DNA from 3 places in the Candidatus Pantoea soli genome. Region 3 is predicted to be linked to each of the others. Evidence: predicted binding sites of a transcription regulator. Region 3 holds the regulator's gene; each other region holds the start of a gene.
What was found. The regulator CRP, encoded in region 3, controls carbon source genes, mostly activating them, when cyclic AMP is high. The targets are predictions, from matches to a motif close to ATGTGANNNNNNTCACAT.
Positions count from the first base shown of each region.

Region 1 (5,091 bases), 510 kb from region 3:
GTGAAAGAGCTCATCGTGGTTCAGCACGCTTTCACGCACCGTTGGCCACAGCGCCACTTTGAGAAAGTACTGATCGGTGAAACGTTCGCTGCCCTGATACTGCGCGATGAAATGACGCATCTGCTGCTCTGCATTGTGAAACACGCCGTGGCACCCACCCCACATGCCGGCCAGCAGCAGTTCGGTATGCGAGAAGTAGTCACGCATATGGTGGAACCAGTAAGGCGAAGCCAGCCAGGCTTGCACCGCTGCAACCTCCCGCTCGGAGAGCAGCGAGTCAGCATCGCGCACGATAAAACGTTTTACCGTCGGATCGTCGATAACCAGAAAACGCCACAGCGTCGGGAAAAGGGTTTTTTCATGTGACATATCCACCAGCTGGCTGTTGGGTTGCGCCAGCCGCTGCCGCACATGCGCCGGCACGCTGTCGTCGAGATAGATACGGCATACCCAGTCGGGATAGAGTTCCCGCGCCACTTCGACGTTTTTTATCAGCGTTTCGCAGTAGCGCGGCTGGCCGCCATACAGGCTGAAGGCAATCACATTTTCAGTGGGATTATCACGATTTATCGCTGGCGGAGCGGTCGCAGGCAGCGGCGCTTTCGGCCCGCTGCTGAACCTGGCGTCAGCAAGCGTCAGGGATTCCAGGCCGTAACGCGCCACTTCGTCATGCTTACCCAGCCAGCCACACACTTCCGTCAGGCCATCCAGCCAGGTTTCTGAAGCCTGCGCGCGCTGCGCCGCCGGTGACTGATAAATCTTCTGGTAGATTTTATAGGATTTTTTATGCTCGCCGGTACGCATCAGCGTCAGCGCGTAATCACTCAGCACCTGCATCTGATGCGGCATAAACCGCAGCACTTCTTCGCAGCACTGGCGGGCCTGCAGATAATCAGCGGCCGCCATGGCCTGGCGAAACCGCGCGGCGGCGCTTTCCATGCGCGCCTGCGCCGCTGCGGGGTTAGGATGAAAAGCCGGACGTGGGACAGAAACCGTTTTGCGCATAAGAAATTTCTCAGATTAGCGGAAATTGCGCGCATTCTAATCAGGCAATTACGGAGCGCCCTATAAGTCTGGTCTCGATTTCATTCCCTGACTGACGCACTACAGCAAGCGACGTGCGGCGTCGACCACAATCTTCACCGCATCGCTTTCGGTCTGCTTCATGGTGGCCGCATCCGGGATCTCTTTCTGCGTGCGATTCACGATGACGCCCGCCACCATGCCGGCACGCAGTCCCTGACTGGCGCACATGGTTAACAGTGTAGCGGATTCCATTTCATAGTTGAGCACGCCCATCGCCTGCCACTCTTTCATCGAGCCCTGGAAACGGCTGACCACGCGGCCGGAGAAGGTGTCGTAACGTTCCTGCCCCGGGTAAAAGGTGTCGGAAGACGCAGTAATGCCAATGTGCGTCGTGGCACCACATGCCTCTGCTGCCGCGACCAGCGCTGTGGTACAGGCGAAATCGGCGACGGCCGGGAATTCCATCGGGGCAAAGTGCAGGCTGGCGCCATCAAGACGCACGGAGGCGGTCGTTACCAGCACGTCGCCCACGTTAATGTGCGGCTGAATCGCACCGGTCGTGCCCACGCGCAGGAAGGTGCGAACGCCAAGCTGTGCCAGCTCTTCGACCGCAATCGAGGTTGACGGGCCACCGATACCGGTTGAGCACACCACTACCGGTTTACCTTCAATCTCCGCCAGCCAGGTGGTGAATTCACGATGGGAAGCCAGATGCTGCGGGTTATCCATCAGTGCGGCGATCTTTTTTACGCGCTCCGGATCACCAGGAACAATCGCCAGCGTGGCTCCTTTCAGATCGGCTTTGGTGATGCCAAGGTGGAAAACGTCAGACTGGGCCATAACAGACTCCTGGATAATAAAAGGGATAAGCGCGCCACTTTACGTCAGCCGCCCGCATAAATATGTGACTGGTTTCACTATCAATAATGAAACTTACATTAAAGCTAAATCTAAATGAGATCCAAATCACACAAAACAACTCTGCTCACCGGGATTGCTACAAGCAGTGCTGTGTCGTCAGCGCGGGCAGTGTTAATAGAGAAGCGGCTCCTGTGATCCTGCCCGCTGTACCCTGCATCAGCCTTGCCGTGCGGCCAGGCTATAGTTACGTGATTGCGCACCTGTCAGCATGGAGAGAACAATGAAAACCGAAGACACTATGCCACAAAATCCGGCAACTGACGGCTTTGCACCGGCAGTTCAGCCTACCGCCGGCAGTACCATTATCACACACAGTGAAGAGATTCATGCCGGCGAAACCTCGGTGCCCAGCCAGGGCGAAAACCTGCCTGCCTGGTACGCCCGGCCAAAAACTTTTGAAGGCACGTTGCCCGTCGTGCTGGTGGTGCAGGAAATTTTTGGCGTTCACGAGCACATCCGCGATATCTGTCGCCGTCTGGCGCTTGAGGGTTATCTGGCGGTGGCGCCGGAACTCTATTTCCGCGAAGGCGACCCCAGCGACTATCACGATATTCCGACGCTGTTTAAAGAGCTGGTCAGCAAGGTGCCGGATTCGCAGGTGCTGTCCGATCTTGATCACGTTGCCAACTGGGCAGCGCGTCACGGCGGCGATATGCGTCGTCTTGGCATTACCGGCTTTTGCTGGGGCGGCCGTATCAGCTGGCTGTTTGCTGCGCACAATCCGCAGGTGCGCGCCGCGGTAGCCTGGTATGGTCGGCTGGAAGGGGAAAAGACCCTGAAGCAGCAAAAACACCCCATCGATGTCGCCACCGATCTCAACGCACCGGTGCTGGGATTATATGGCGGGCAGGATGACAGCATTCCGCTGGAGAGTATCGATAAGATGCGCCAGGCGCTGCATGCCGCCAATGCCAAAGCGGAGATCGTGGTTTATCCGGAAGCGGGTCACGCCTTTAATGCCGATTATCGTCCGGGTTACCACGCTGAATCAGCGCGGGATGGCTGGCAGCGCATGCTGGCGTGGTTTAAGCAGAACGGTGTGGTGGCTGACGACCGCTAAGCCACAGGGCGCCCGTGCGCCCTGAGCTGTCCGGCGTGGCGGCGTCCGGCACGCCGCGCAGGTTCCGCTCACGTCGCGGTGCCGGACGCGGTGCCAGCCGCGCCCGTTTCACTCTCTGCTGCACCCTGCATTTATCCCCGCCGCCTGCCTGCATGAGATGTTTAGCCGTCCAGATGTTTACACATCTATATTCTGCAGGTACTGTATGCCACTCAGGCGCAATTTGTTTACTCCCGATGTGAAGGACGCTCATGATCGAACTCAAACACCTGCGAACGCTGCAGGCGTTACGGAACACCGGCTCATTAGCCGCCGCCGCCGCCCAGCTTCATCAGACGCAATCGGCGCTGTCTCACCAGTTCAGCGATCTGGAGCAGCGGCTTGGTTTCCGGCTGTTCGTGCGTAAGAGTCAGCCGTTACGCTTCACGCCGCAGGGAGAGATTTTGCTGCAGCTGGCTGAGCAGATTCTGCCGCAGATTCAGCAGGCGCTGCAGGCCTGCCACGAGCCGCATCAGACCACGCTGCGCATCGCCATTGAGTGCCACAGCTGTATTCAGTGGCTGACGCCGGCGCTGAACAATTTCCGCCAGAGCTGGCCACAGGTGGTGATGGACTTTAAATCCGGCGTGACCTTTGATCCTCAGCCCGCGCTGCAGCAGGGCGAGCTGGATGTGGTCCTGACCTCCGACATTCTGCCGCGCAGCGGCCTGTTTTACTCGCCTATGTTTGATTTTGAAGTGCGGCTGGTGCTGGCACCGGATCATCCGCTCGCGCAGCAGACGCATATCACCCCGGAAGATTTGGCGGATGAGGTGTTAATGATCTATCCGGTGCAGCGGCAGCGTCTGGATGTGTGGCGTCATTTCCTGCAACCGGCGGGCATCAGCCCGGCGCTGAAAAGCGTGGATAACACCCTGCTGCTGATTCAGATGGTGTCAGCGCGCATGGGCATCGCCGCGCTGCCACACTGGGTGGTGGAGAGTTTTGAGCATCAGGGACTGGTGGTGACGCGGACGCTGGGCGAGGGCTTATGGAGCCGCCTGTATGCCGCCGTGCGCGACGGCGAACAGCGACAGCCGGTGATGGAAGCCTTTGTGCGTTTTGCCCGTCAGCATGCCTGTGAGCATCTGCCCTACGTGCGTGATGCCTCACGCCCCGGCTCGCTGCAGCCGCTGTCATCCTGATACCGCGGGCGACCCCGGTCGTCCGTGCTGTTATCCCTGCCCGGCCTGCACTATAATGCGCCGCCTTAATTCGCGACCCGGAGAGTTTCACCATGACCAATAACGATGTTCTGCGCAGCGTGCGCTATATGCTGGATTTAAGCGACAGCAAAGTGGTGGAGATTTTTGCCCTGGCGGGAAGCGAGGTGCCGCTGGAAGATGTGCAGGCGTGGCTGAAAAAAGAGGATGAAGCGGGGTTCCGTAAACTGCCCGACGTGCTGATGGGTTATTACCTTAACGGGCTGATTTTCTACCGCCGCGGCAAAAGCGAGGATGCGCCAGCGCCTTCGCTGGAGCGCCGCATGAATAACAATATCTTTCTGAAGAAGCTGCGCATCGCCTTTGCGCTGAAAACCACCGATATCCCGGAGATTCTGCTGAAAGCGAACTTTAAGGTCTCGCAGGCGGAAATCGGGGCCATCTTCCGCAACCCGGACCACAAAAATTATCGCGAATGCGGCGATCAGATTCTGCGTAACTTTCTCAAGGGCCTGACGCTGCAGCTGCGCCCGGCCACTCCGGCAAAAAAGGCGTAAGCGCGAACTGAACGGCCGGCCGGACCGGCCAGGCTGTCGCGCTGGCCTGGCGGCTCAGTGGCGGCTGTTACCCACCACCCAGCGCTTATGCACATAGAGCGAGGCGAAAATTACCACCGCCCCGGCAATAAAACTCGGCCAGTGCGGCCGCTGCTGCCAGATTGCCAGGTTTACCAGCAGCCCCGCCGGCACATGCATATTGTTCATGATACCCAGCGTGCCGGCGTCTACCTGGGTCGCGCCATAATTCCACATAAAATAGCCCAGTCCGGAAGCGGCCACACCCAGCCAGACCAGAATGCCCCACTGCAGTGAGGTTGTCGGC
Region 1 covers NZ_CP032702.1:174,404-179,494, reverse strand. Annotated here, with positions in the region: gene D8B20_RS00785 (tetratricopeptide repeat protein) at 1-1,005, opposite strand, end outside; gene udp (uridine phosphorylase) at 1,105-1,866, opposite strand; gene D8B20_RS00775 (dienelactone hydrolase family protein) at 2,168-3,007, shown strand; gene metR (HTH-type transcriptional regulator MetR) at 3,259-4,191, shown strand; gene D8B20_RS00765 (YehS family protein) at 4,284-4,766, shown strand; gene D8B20_RS00760 (carboxylate/amino acid/amine transporter) at 4,821-5,091, opposite strand, start outside.
Region 1: udp (uridine phosphorylase) is a predicted target of CRP. The motif match lies at 1,981-1,998, and genes of this name have one in related genera.

Region 2 (5,091 bases), 1.4 Mb from region 3:
CTTTACCCGGCGGCAGCGGACGGGATTTCCCGGCGTTATCTACGGCGACATAGACAAAGACCGCCTCGGTGGCGCAGTAGGTCTGACCGATCGGCTCGGATGAGACTTTCTTAATCCACACCTCCACATTGATGGTCATAGAGCTATTGCCGGTGCGGATGCAGCGGGCGTAACAGCTCACCACGTCGCCAACCGCTACCGGTTTGAGAAAGCTCATGCCGTCAACGCGGACGGTGACGACGCGGCCTTCAGCGATCTCTTTCGCCATAATGGCACCGCCCATGTCCATCTGTGACATCAGCCAGCCGCCAAAAATATCGCCATTGGCATTGGTATCGGCCGGCATCGCCAGGGTACGCGACACCATTTCGCCTTGCGGCAACTTATGTTTTTCGTCCATTGCTCAGTTCTTCTGCAGGTGAAGAGAAGCCCGGTCAGCACCGGGCAGCGGGATATTATTTTTGTTCCTGCTGCGGCATCTGTCGCCAGATATAAACACCGCTTAACAGGGTAAACAGCAGGGTGAGGCCAGTCAGACCGAACACTTTAAAATTAACCCAAAATTCCTGCGATAACCAAAACGCGACGTAGATATTTGCCAGGCCGCAGGCGAGGAAGAAGAGCGCCCAGGCGATATTCAGCCTGCGCCAGACCGTCCTTGGCAGCTGCAGCTCTTTGCCCAGCATGGTCTGGATCAGCGGCTGCTTCATAAACCACTGGCTGTACAGCAGCGCCAGCGCGAACAGTGAGTAGATGACGGTGACTTTCCATTTGATGAATTCATCGTTGTGGAAGACATAGGTCAGCGTGCCGAACACCGCCACCAGCACAAAGGTGAACAGGGTCATTTTCTCCAGTTTGCGGTACAGCACCCAGCTGATCACCAGCGCGATACCGGTAGCAATCACCAGCGCACCTGACGCGACAAAAATGTCATAGAGCTTGTAGAAGATGAAGAACACCACCAGGGGAAGAAAATCGAGTAACTGCTTCATAGCGTTTCCAGTCAGAACAAAAGCATTCAGTTAAGGCGCTCAGCTGAGCGCCGCAACGCTTAACGTAACAGCATATAGAGCCGGTACAAATAAATAATCAGAATGGCAGAAACCAGATTACCCAGCGCATTCAGCACCACAGACGCCACGTTGGCCGGCAGCACCGTCAGTGAGGAGAAGAAAAACATCAGCACAATCTTCGCCAGTAACCACAGCACAATTGCCGGCGCGATCACCTTAATGTTTTTCCAGGCCAGACGCATACTGGCGCGCATGGCACCGATGACGCCCTGTTTTTCGCTCACCAGCATCACCGGCGCCAGCGACAGCAGTATGGCCAGCAGCACGCCAGGCACCATCAGCACCATAAAGCCCAGCTGGACCAGCAGTGTAATCAGGAAGGTCTGCAACAGCAGTTTCGGCAGCAGCGGGGCAGAGGCGCCGATGGCCCGCAGGGCGCTGACGCGCTGGCCACTGGAGACCATCGGGATCAGGCACAGCATACCGCCGAGCAGCAGCGTATTGCCGATCAGCGCAGCGAACGTACCGGCAGCGGACGCGCGCAGCAGAATGCGCTGCTGATCCGGTGACATGTTCTGCACCAGTTCAAACAGCGATGAGGCGCTGTCATCGGTCTGGCTCAGCAGCGAAAGCTGATCCTCACCTGGCGTTAAGGCATGGCCAACAATAACGGTAATAAACGAGGTCAGCAGCGCCATCAGCACAATGGTGACCAGCTGATGGCGCAGAAAATTTCCTGTGTCACGGTATAACGAGCTTGCCGTGATAGACATGTACACTCCTTGAAGGAACCGGGTTAATTAACCCGGCGATTGTACATGTTCTGCTGGCTGGCTGGCACCTGCAATGCCATAACTTTCTGTCATATCAGGTAAAGAAGGGTGAAAAAGCGCAGGCAGGCCGTAGCGCGCCCGCGCCCGATCGCAGGCTTCATTCCACACGCCATTTTCGCCCGACATGGCAAATTCGCGGCAGGGTGACGGGAGCTGTGAATATATCCCGCACGAGACGCAGCTGCCCGGCTCGCCCTGGAGCGCAATGCAGCGCGGGGGGCGGTCGTTGGTGCCGCGCATATTGCGCATTAACAGGCTCAGGGGCTCGGTAAGTTCAACCGGCACGACGCCGCCGGCATCATCGGCTTCAGCCCAGTAAAAAGAAACGCGGAAATGGGCGCAGCAGGCGCCGCAGGTCATACAAGGGTTAAGTGAATCGCTCATCTGATCGCCCGCCACTCCTGAGGCATCGAACCAAAATCACAAAGGGAAAGAGCAACATAATTTCGCCGTGAACTTTCAGCAACAGGAATTTTATGTCTGCGTGTAAAGGCAAAATTGATCTGAATCAAATCATTGTTTTTTAACTACTTAACCGGAACTGATGCAGATGATCTTTTGCCGGAAAAAGGGTACACATGGTGCCGCGAAAAGCCCTGATACCCTGTTCTGGCAAAGGAGTGATAATGAAACTGAGAACCTGTGCGCTGCTGATGTCGCTGGCGCTTCCCCAACTGGCGCTGGCCCATCAGGCAGGCGATGTGTTTGTCCGCGCCGGGAGCGCCACCGTGCGGCCCACTGAAGGCTCTGACAATGTGATGGGAATGGGCGGATTTAGCGTCAGCAATGATACCCAGCTGGGTCTGACGCTGACCTGGATGGCAACCGATCATCTGGGTGTTGAACTGCTGGCGGCCACGCCATTCCGCCATAAAGTCGGGCTTGGCCCGACCGGTAATCTGGCCACCGTACGCCAGCTGCCACCCACGCTGATGGCGCAATACTACTTTCTGGACAGCAACAGCGCGGTGCGGCCGTATGTGGGGGTCGGTATCAACTACACCATCTTCTATGATGCCAAATTCAATCAGACCGGCCGGGATGCCGGGCTGAGCGATCTCAGCGTCAAAGATTCGTGGGGCGCTGCCGGCCAGGTCGGTCTGGATTATCAGATTAACCGCGACTGGATGCTGAACGCGTCGCTGTGGTACATGGATATTGATACGGAAGTGAAGTTTAAGGCAGGCGGCGTGCAAAAGAACATTGATACGCGCATCGATCCCTGGGTGTTCTTCTTTGGTGTTGGCTATCGTTTCTGAGCCAACAGAGAAAAACGGGCGGCCCGAAAGCCGCCCGCAGGATTATTTGATCTGCATATTGTTGACGACCGATTTCACACCGGCCACGGTGCGCGTCACGGCCACGGCGCGATTAGCCATCTGCGGCGAGCTGACAAAGCCACTCAGCTGAACCTTACCTTTAAAGGTTTCGACGTTGATCTCGGTTGATTTCAGCGCCTGATCATCCAGCAGTTTCGCTTTGACTTTGGTGGTAATTACCGTATCGTCGATATACCCGCCGGTACCTTCATGGGTAGCGGTAGGAGCACAGGCACTGAGCGTCAGCGCCATCACAGCAGCCACTAAAAATCCCGCAACGACTTTGAACAATTTCATTGGTTATCTCCCTGTCTTAGATGGTTTTACCCCGTAACGAGACGGTGCAATTAAGTGTGGGCTGAGGTTGACTATTAGGCAACTCAGACGCAATGAAAAAGTCAGGGGAAGGGGTTTCAGGCTGGCGCACAGAGAGAAACCCGGCCTTATCCGCGGACAAGACCGGGCGTGCCGCTTAGCGGGTCGCCGCTTTCAGGCTGCTGACAAACGCCTGCAGCGCCTGCAGCAGCGCTGCCGGATCGCTCTGGTTGCGCTCGATGATTTTTACGATGGCTGAACCGGAGATCGTCCCGGCGGCCCCGGCGGCAATCGCTTCTTTTACCTGGCCGGGTTCCGAAATGCCGAAGCCCTGCAGCGGCGGCGCGGCCTGGTAGTCGCGCAGCTTCTCAATCAGATGCTGAAGCGGCAGGCTGGCGCGGTTTTCCGCCCCGGTGACGCCGGCGCGTGACAGCAGGTAGGTGTAGCCGCGCCCGTGCGTGGCAATCTCACGCAGCAGGTCGTCGCTGGCATTCGGCGGGCAGATAAAAATCGGCGCAATATTGTGGCGCAGTGCAGCCTGACGGAACGGTGCCGACTCTTCAACCGGCACATCCGCCACCAGCACGGAATCCACGCCGACAGCAGCGCACTGCGCATAAAAGTTATCGATGCCGCGGCTGAATACCAGGTTGGCGTACATCAGCAGGCCGATCGGTAAATCCGGGTACTTCTGACGCACCGTGGCCAGCATTTCAAAACACTGCGCCACGGTGGTGCCGGCGGCAAAGGCGCGCAGCGTGGCGCCCTGAATGGTCGGGCCATCGGCCAGCGGATCAGAGAAAGGGATGCCCAGCTCCAGCGCATCGGCTCCGCCAGCGACCAGCGTATCGATAATCTGCAGCGACAGCGCCGGTGACGGATCGCCGAGGGTGACAAAAGGAACGAACGCGCCTTCCTGCTTTGCCGCCAGGCGCTGAAACAGCTGACTATAACGTTCCATCAGATCTCTCCCTTAGCTTTCAGAATATCGTGAACGGTGAAGATGTCTTTATCGCCGCGGCCGGAGAGGTTAACCACCAGCAGCTGCTCTTTTTCCGGATTCTCGCGAATCATTTTCAGCGCATAGGCCAGCGCATGTGACGACTCCAGCGCCGGGATAATCCCTTCTGCGCGGCACAGGGTTTTGAACGCATCCAGCGCTTCATCATCGGTAATTGATACATAGTCGGCACGACCGGTGCTGTTGAGGTGAGCATGCTGCGGTCCTACAGACGGGAAATCCAGTCCGGCAGAAATGGAGTAAGACTCTTCGATCTGCCCCTCTTCGGTCTGCATCATCGGCGCTTTCATGCCGAAATAGATGCCCACACGACCATGCTTAAGTGGCGCGCCGTGTTCGCCGGTTTCGATGCCGTGACCGGCCGGTTCAACACCAATCAGGCGGACGGCGGTTTCATCAATAAAATCAGCAAACATACCGATGGCATTGGACCCGCCGCCAACGCAGGCGAGCACCGCATCCGGCAGACGACCCTCTTTTTCCAGAATCTGCGCTTTGGTCTCTTCGCCAATCATCCGCTGAAACTCCCGTACAATGGTCGGGAACGGATGCGGGCCGGCGGCGGTGCCGAGCATATAGTGCGCGGT
Region 2 covers NZ_CP032702.1:1,987,967-1,993,057, reverse strand. Annotated here, with positions in the region: gene yciA (acyl-CoA thioester hydrolase YciA) at 1-400, opposite strand, end outside; gene D8B20_RS09230 (septation protein A) at 456-995, opposite strand; gene D8B20_RS09225 (YciC family protein) at 1,055-1,789, opposite strand; gene D8B20_RS09220 (YkgJ family cysteine cluster protein) at 1,817-2,233, opposite strand; gene ompW (outer membrane protein OmpW) at 2,476-3,108, shown strand; gene D8B20_RS09210 (BON domain-containing protein) at 3,151-3,465, opposite strand; gene trpA (tryptophan synthase subunit alpha) at 3,641-4,444, opposite strand; gene trpB (tryptophan synthase subunit beta) at 4,444-5,091, opposite strand, start outside.
Region 2: ompW (outer membrane protein OmpW) is a predicted target of CRP. The motif match lies at 2,346-2,363, and genes of this name have one in related genera.

Region 3 (5,091 bases):
CGCGAATGGGGCACGGTGCCCACCGCGGCCGTGGGCGTCTCGCTGGGCGGCAACATGCTGGCCTGCCTGCTTGGCCTGCAGGGCAGCAGCGCACCGCTGGATGCCGCTGTGGCCATCTCAGCCCCGCTGGCGCTGGAACCCTGCAGTGAAAAGCTGGATGTCGGCTTTTCGCGCTTTTATCAGCACTACCTGCTGACCCAGCTGAAAAAGAATGCCACGCGCAAACTGCGCGCCTGGCCGGGTACGCTGCCGGTTGATCTTATCCAGCTGCGCGCTTTCCGCCGTCTGCGCGAATTTGATGACGCGATCACCGCCCGCGCTCACGGCTTTATTGATGCACGCGACTACTATCAGCGCGCCAGCGCCCTGCCGCTGCTGACCGGCGTACGCAAGCCGCTGCTGATCATTCATGCCAAAGACGATCCCTTTATGACGGAAGCGGTTATTCCGCAGCCGCAGCAGTTATCTGCCACAATTGACTATCAGCTGACGCAGCAGGGTGGACACGTCGGCTTTGTGGGTGGCAGCCTGCACAGACCGCAGATGTGGCTGGAGCAGCGCGTGCCGGACTGGCTCTCAACCTATCTGGATGTGTGATTGTGATTATTCCCTGGCAGGAACTTGAAGCGACAACGCTGGAAAACCTGATTGAAAGTTTTGTGCTGCGTGAAGGCACCGATTACGGCGAACAGGAGCGCAGCCTGGCGCAAAAAGTGGCTGATGTGCGCCGGCAGCTGGAACAGGGCGAGGTGGTGCTGGTGTGGTCGGAACTGCATGAGTCGGTCAATATTATGCCGCGGCGCGAATTTCGCGGCTGATGCGCCGCGCGGGAATTCGTGGTAACAATGCTCATCGCCGGACTTCACAGGGAGCACTGTTATGTCAGCCAGGCATCCAATCATTGCCGTCACCGGTTCCAGCGGAGCCGGTACCACCACCACCAGCCTCGCCTTCCGTAAGATTTTCCAGCAGCTGGATCTGCACGCCGCCGAAGTCGAAGGTGACAGCTTCCATCGCTATACCCGTCCGGAAATGGATATGGCGATCCGCAAAGCGCGCGATCTCGGGCGTCATATCAGCTACTTCGGCCCGGAGGCCAATGACTTTGCGCTGCTGGAGCAGACCTTCCGGGACTACGGTCAGAACGGTCACGGTCAGTCGCGCAAGTATCTGCATACCTATGACGAGGCGGTGCCGTGGAATCAGGTGCCGGGCACCTTCACGCCGTGGCAGCCGCTGCCGGAAAACACCGACGTGCTGTTTTATGAAGGGCTGCACGGCGGCGTCGTCACGCAGCAGAATAACGTCGCCGAGCATGTCGATCTGCTGGTCGGCGTAGTACCCATCGTTAACCTTGAGTGGATTCAGAAGCTGGTGCGCGATACCAGTGAACGTGGCCATTCACGCGAAGCGGTCATGGATTCGGTGGTGCGATCCATGGAGGATTACATCAACTACATCACGCCGCAGTTCTCGCGCACCCACCTTAACTTCCAGCGCGTGCCCACCGTGGATACCTCCAATCCGTTTGCCGCGCGCGAGATCCCCTCGCTGGATGAGAGCTTTGTGGTGATCCATTTTCGCGGGCTGGAAGGCATTGCCTTTCCTTATCTGCTGGCGATGATTCAGGGATCGTTCATTTCCCATATGAATACGCTGGTGGTACCGGGCGGCAAGATGGGGCTGGCGATGGAACTGATCATGACGCCGCTGGTGCAGCGGCTGATTGAGGGTAAACGCATTGAATGACCGCCGGGGTGGCGATGCCTGACGCAGGGTGACGTATTGCGCGTCGGGCATCGCACCGCGGCCGCTGGCTTACAACGCCTTCACTTCATAACTGTGGGTGATTTCCACGCCTTTACCCAGCATGATCGCCACCGAGCAGTACTTCTCAGCCGAGAGATCCACTGCGCGTGCCACTGCCTTATCGCTCAGCGCATGACCGCTGACGATAAAATGCAGGTTAATGTGTGTAAAAATGCGTGGCGCTTCTTCGCGCCGTTCCGAGGTGAGTTTCACCTCGCAGTCCGCCACGTCGTTACGCCCTTTCTGCAGGATTGACACCACGTCAATCGCGCTGCAGCCGCCGGCGGCCATCAGCACCATCTCCATCGGGCTGGGTGCTTTGTCGCCGGAATTCCCGTCCATTAATACCTGATGTCCGGATGAGGATTCTCCGAGAAAGGTTAACCCCTCAACCCATTTCACTCGTGCCTGCATATCTTTGTCTCCTGAAGCGGCGGTTTTGCCGCCAGAGTACGCTTTCACCTGGCAAACAGCAATCCGGACGCCTGCCCCTGCCGCTGAAGCGAGACAACACAAGACAGCCTGCAAAAGCTGTGCTACAAACAGAGCTGAAAATATTTTCGTCATTACAGACGAAGGCGGGACGAATCAAAAGCATCGCTTACGAATCCACCCCGAATAATTTTCCCTTACGGGAAACGCTTGACGATTTCACCGCCTGACAGGGAAAACTGCCCCCTGTGTTTTGGGCACGATTACAACAGAGGATAATAGCGAATGGTTCTCGGCAAACCGCAAACAGACCCTACACTCGAATGGTTCCTGTCCCATTGCCATATTCACAAATATCCATCCAAAAGCACCCTCATCCATCAGGGTGAGAAAGCGGAAACGCTGTACTACATCGTGAAAGGTTCCGTCGCGGTACTGATTAAAGATGAAGAAGGCAAAGAGATGATTCTCTCCTACCTCAACCAGGGAGATTTCATCGGCGAGCTCGGCCTGTTTGAAGAAGGCCAGGAGCGCAGTGCCTGGGTACGTGCGAAGACTGCCTGCGAAGTGGCTGAAATTTCCTACAAAAAATTCCGTCAGCTGATTCAGGTAAACCCGGATATTTTAATGCGCCTGTCGGCGCAGATGGCGCGTCGCCTGCAGGTGACTTCCGAAAAAGTAGGCAACCTTGCCTTCCTGGACGTCACCGGTCGTATCGCGCAAACGCTGCTCAACCTGGCAAAACAGCCCGATGCCATGACCCACCCGGACGGTATGCAAATTAAAATCACCCGTCAGGAAATTGGTCAGATCGTGGGCTGCTCACGCGAAACCGTGGGCCGTATCCTGAAAATGCTGGAAGATCAAAACCTGATCTCCGCACACGGTAAAACTATCGTCGTCTACGGCACCCGCTGATTTCTTCTCACCCACGGCGTAATGGCAACATTGCGCCGTTTTTATTTACGATGAGCTGATGTGGCGTCGAATCATCTATCATCCTGAGGTCAACTACGCGCTGCGGCAAACGCTGGTGCTGTGTCTGCCCGTGGCGCTCGGCTGGCTGGCGGGTGACCTGCAAAAAGGGCTGTTGTTCTCTCTGGTGCCGGCCTGCTGCAACATCGCCGGGCTGGATACCCCGCATAAGCGCTTCTTTAAGCGCCTGATTGTCGGCGGTGCGCTGTTCGCTACCGGCAGCTTTCTGATTCAGTATCTTACCGGGCTTAACGTGCCGCTGCCGCTGATCCTGCTGGTGCTGCCGCTGCTGGTTGGCGTAACCGGCGAAATCAGCCCGCTGCATGGCCGTCTGCTTCCCGGCACGCTGATTGCCGCCATCTTTACGCTCAGCCTCATTGGCCGCATGCCGATTTGGGTTCCACCGCTGCTCTACATTGGCGGCACGCTGTGGTACGGGCTGTTTAACTGGTTCTGGTTCTGGCTGTGGAAAGAGCAGCCGATGCGTGAAACCCTCAGCCTGCTGTATCACGAACTGGCGGATTACTGCGATGCCAAATATACGCTGCTGACCCAGCTGACCGATCCGGAAAAAGCGCTGCCGCCGCTGCTGGCGCGCCAGCAGAAAGCGGTCGATCTCATCACCACCTGTTATCAGCAGATGCACATGCTGTCAGCCAGTCGCGATAACAGCCATAAGCGCCTGACGCGTGCGTTTCAGGTGGCGCTGGATTTGCAGGAGCACATTTCAGTCAGCCTGCACCAGCCGGAAGAGGTGCAAAAACTGGTGGAGCAAAGCCACGCTGAAGCGGTGATTCGCTGGAACGCCCGCATCATCTCGGCGCGCCTGCGCGTGCTGGCCGACGCCATCCTTTACCATCAGTTAACCGGCCGTTTTGAGATGGAGAAGCCGCTCAGCGCACTGGAAAAGATTGCGCGTCAGCATCCGGATAACCCGGTGGGACATTTCTGCCTGTATCACTTCAGCCGCATCGCGCGCGTGCTGCGTACGCAGAAGCCGCTCTACACCCGCGATCTGATGGCCGACCGGCAGCGCCGTCTGCCGCTGCTGCCGGCGCTGCGCAGCTATCTGTCGCTGAAATCTTCAGCGCTGCGCACGGCGGCGCGCTTTGCCGTCATGCTGATGTTTGGCAGCGCGCTGGCGCTGTTCTTCAACATTCCCAAACCCTACTGGATTCTGATGACCATCCTGTTCGTCAGCCAGAATGGCTACAGCGCCACGCGGGTGCGTATTCAGCACCGTGCGCTGGGCACCTTTGCCGGGCTGCTGATTGCCGCGGCCTCGCTGCGGCTGGCGGTGCCGGAATCGATCGCCCTGCTGTTTATGCTGGTGATTACGCTTATCAGCTATCTGGTGACGCGCAAATATTATGGCTGGTCCATGATTGGCTTTACCGTCACGGCGGTGTATTCGCTGCAGCTGCTGTCGCTGAACGGCGCGCAGTTTCTGCTGCCGCGCATGATGGATACGCTGATGGGCTGCCTGATTGCCTTTGCGGGAATGATCTGGCTGTGGCCGCAGTGGCAGAGCGGCCTGCTGCGCCGCAACGCGCATGATGCGCTTGAGGCTTTTCAGGAGGCACTGCGCCTGCTACTGGGCCCGGAGCAGTCACCGCAAAAGCTGGCGGAACAGCGGGTCAAGGTCAATCAAGCGCATAACGCACTGTTCAACTCCCTGAATCAGGCCTCCAGCGAACCCGGTTTTAACGCGCAGTATCTGAAAGATATGCGGCTGTGGGTGACCCACAGCCAGTTCATTGTTGAGCACATCAATGCGATGACGATTCTGGCGCGCGAGCATACCATGCTGACCCCGACGCTGGCGGAGCGCTATCTGCAATCCTGTGAGATCGCGCTGCAGCGCTGTCAGCAGCG
Region 3 covers NZ_CP032702.1:3,422,887-3,427,977, forward strand. Annotated here, with positions in the region: gene D8B20_RS15905 (hydrolase) at 1-597, shown strand, start outside; gene D8B20_RS15910 (YheU family protein) at 600-818, shown strand; gene D8B20_RS15915 (phosphoribulokinase) at 880-1,749, shown strand; gene D8B20_RS15920 (OsmC family protein) at 1,819-2,223, opposite strand; gene crp (cAMP-activated global transcriptional regulator CRP) at 2,527-3,159, shown strand; gene D8B20_RS15930 (YccS/YhfK family putative transporter) at 3,218-5,091, shown strand, end outside.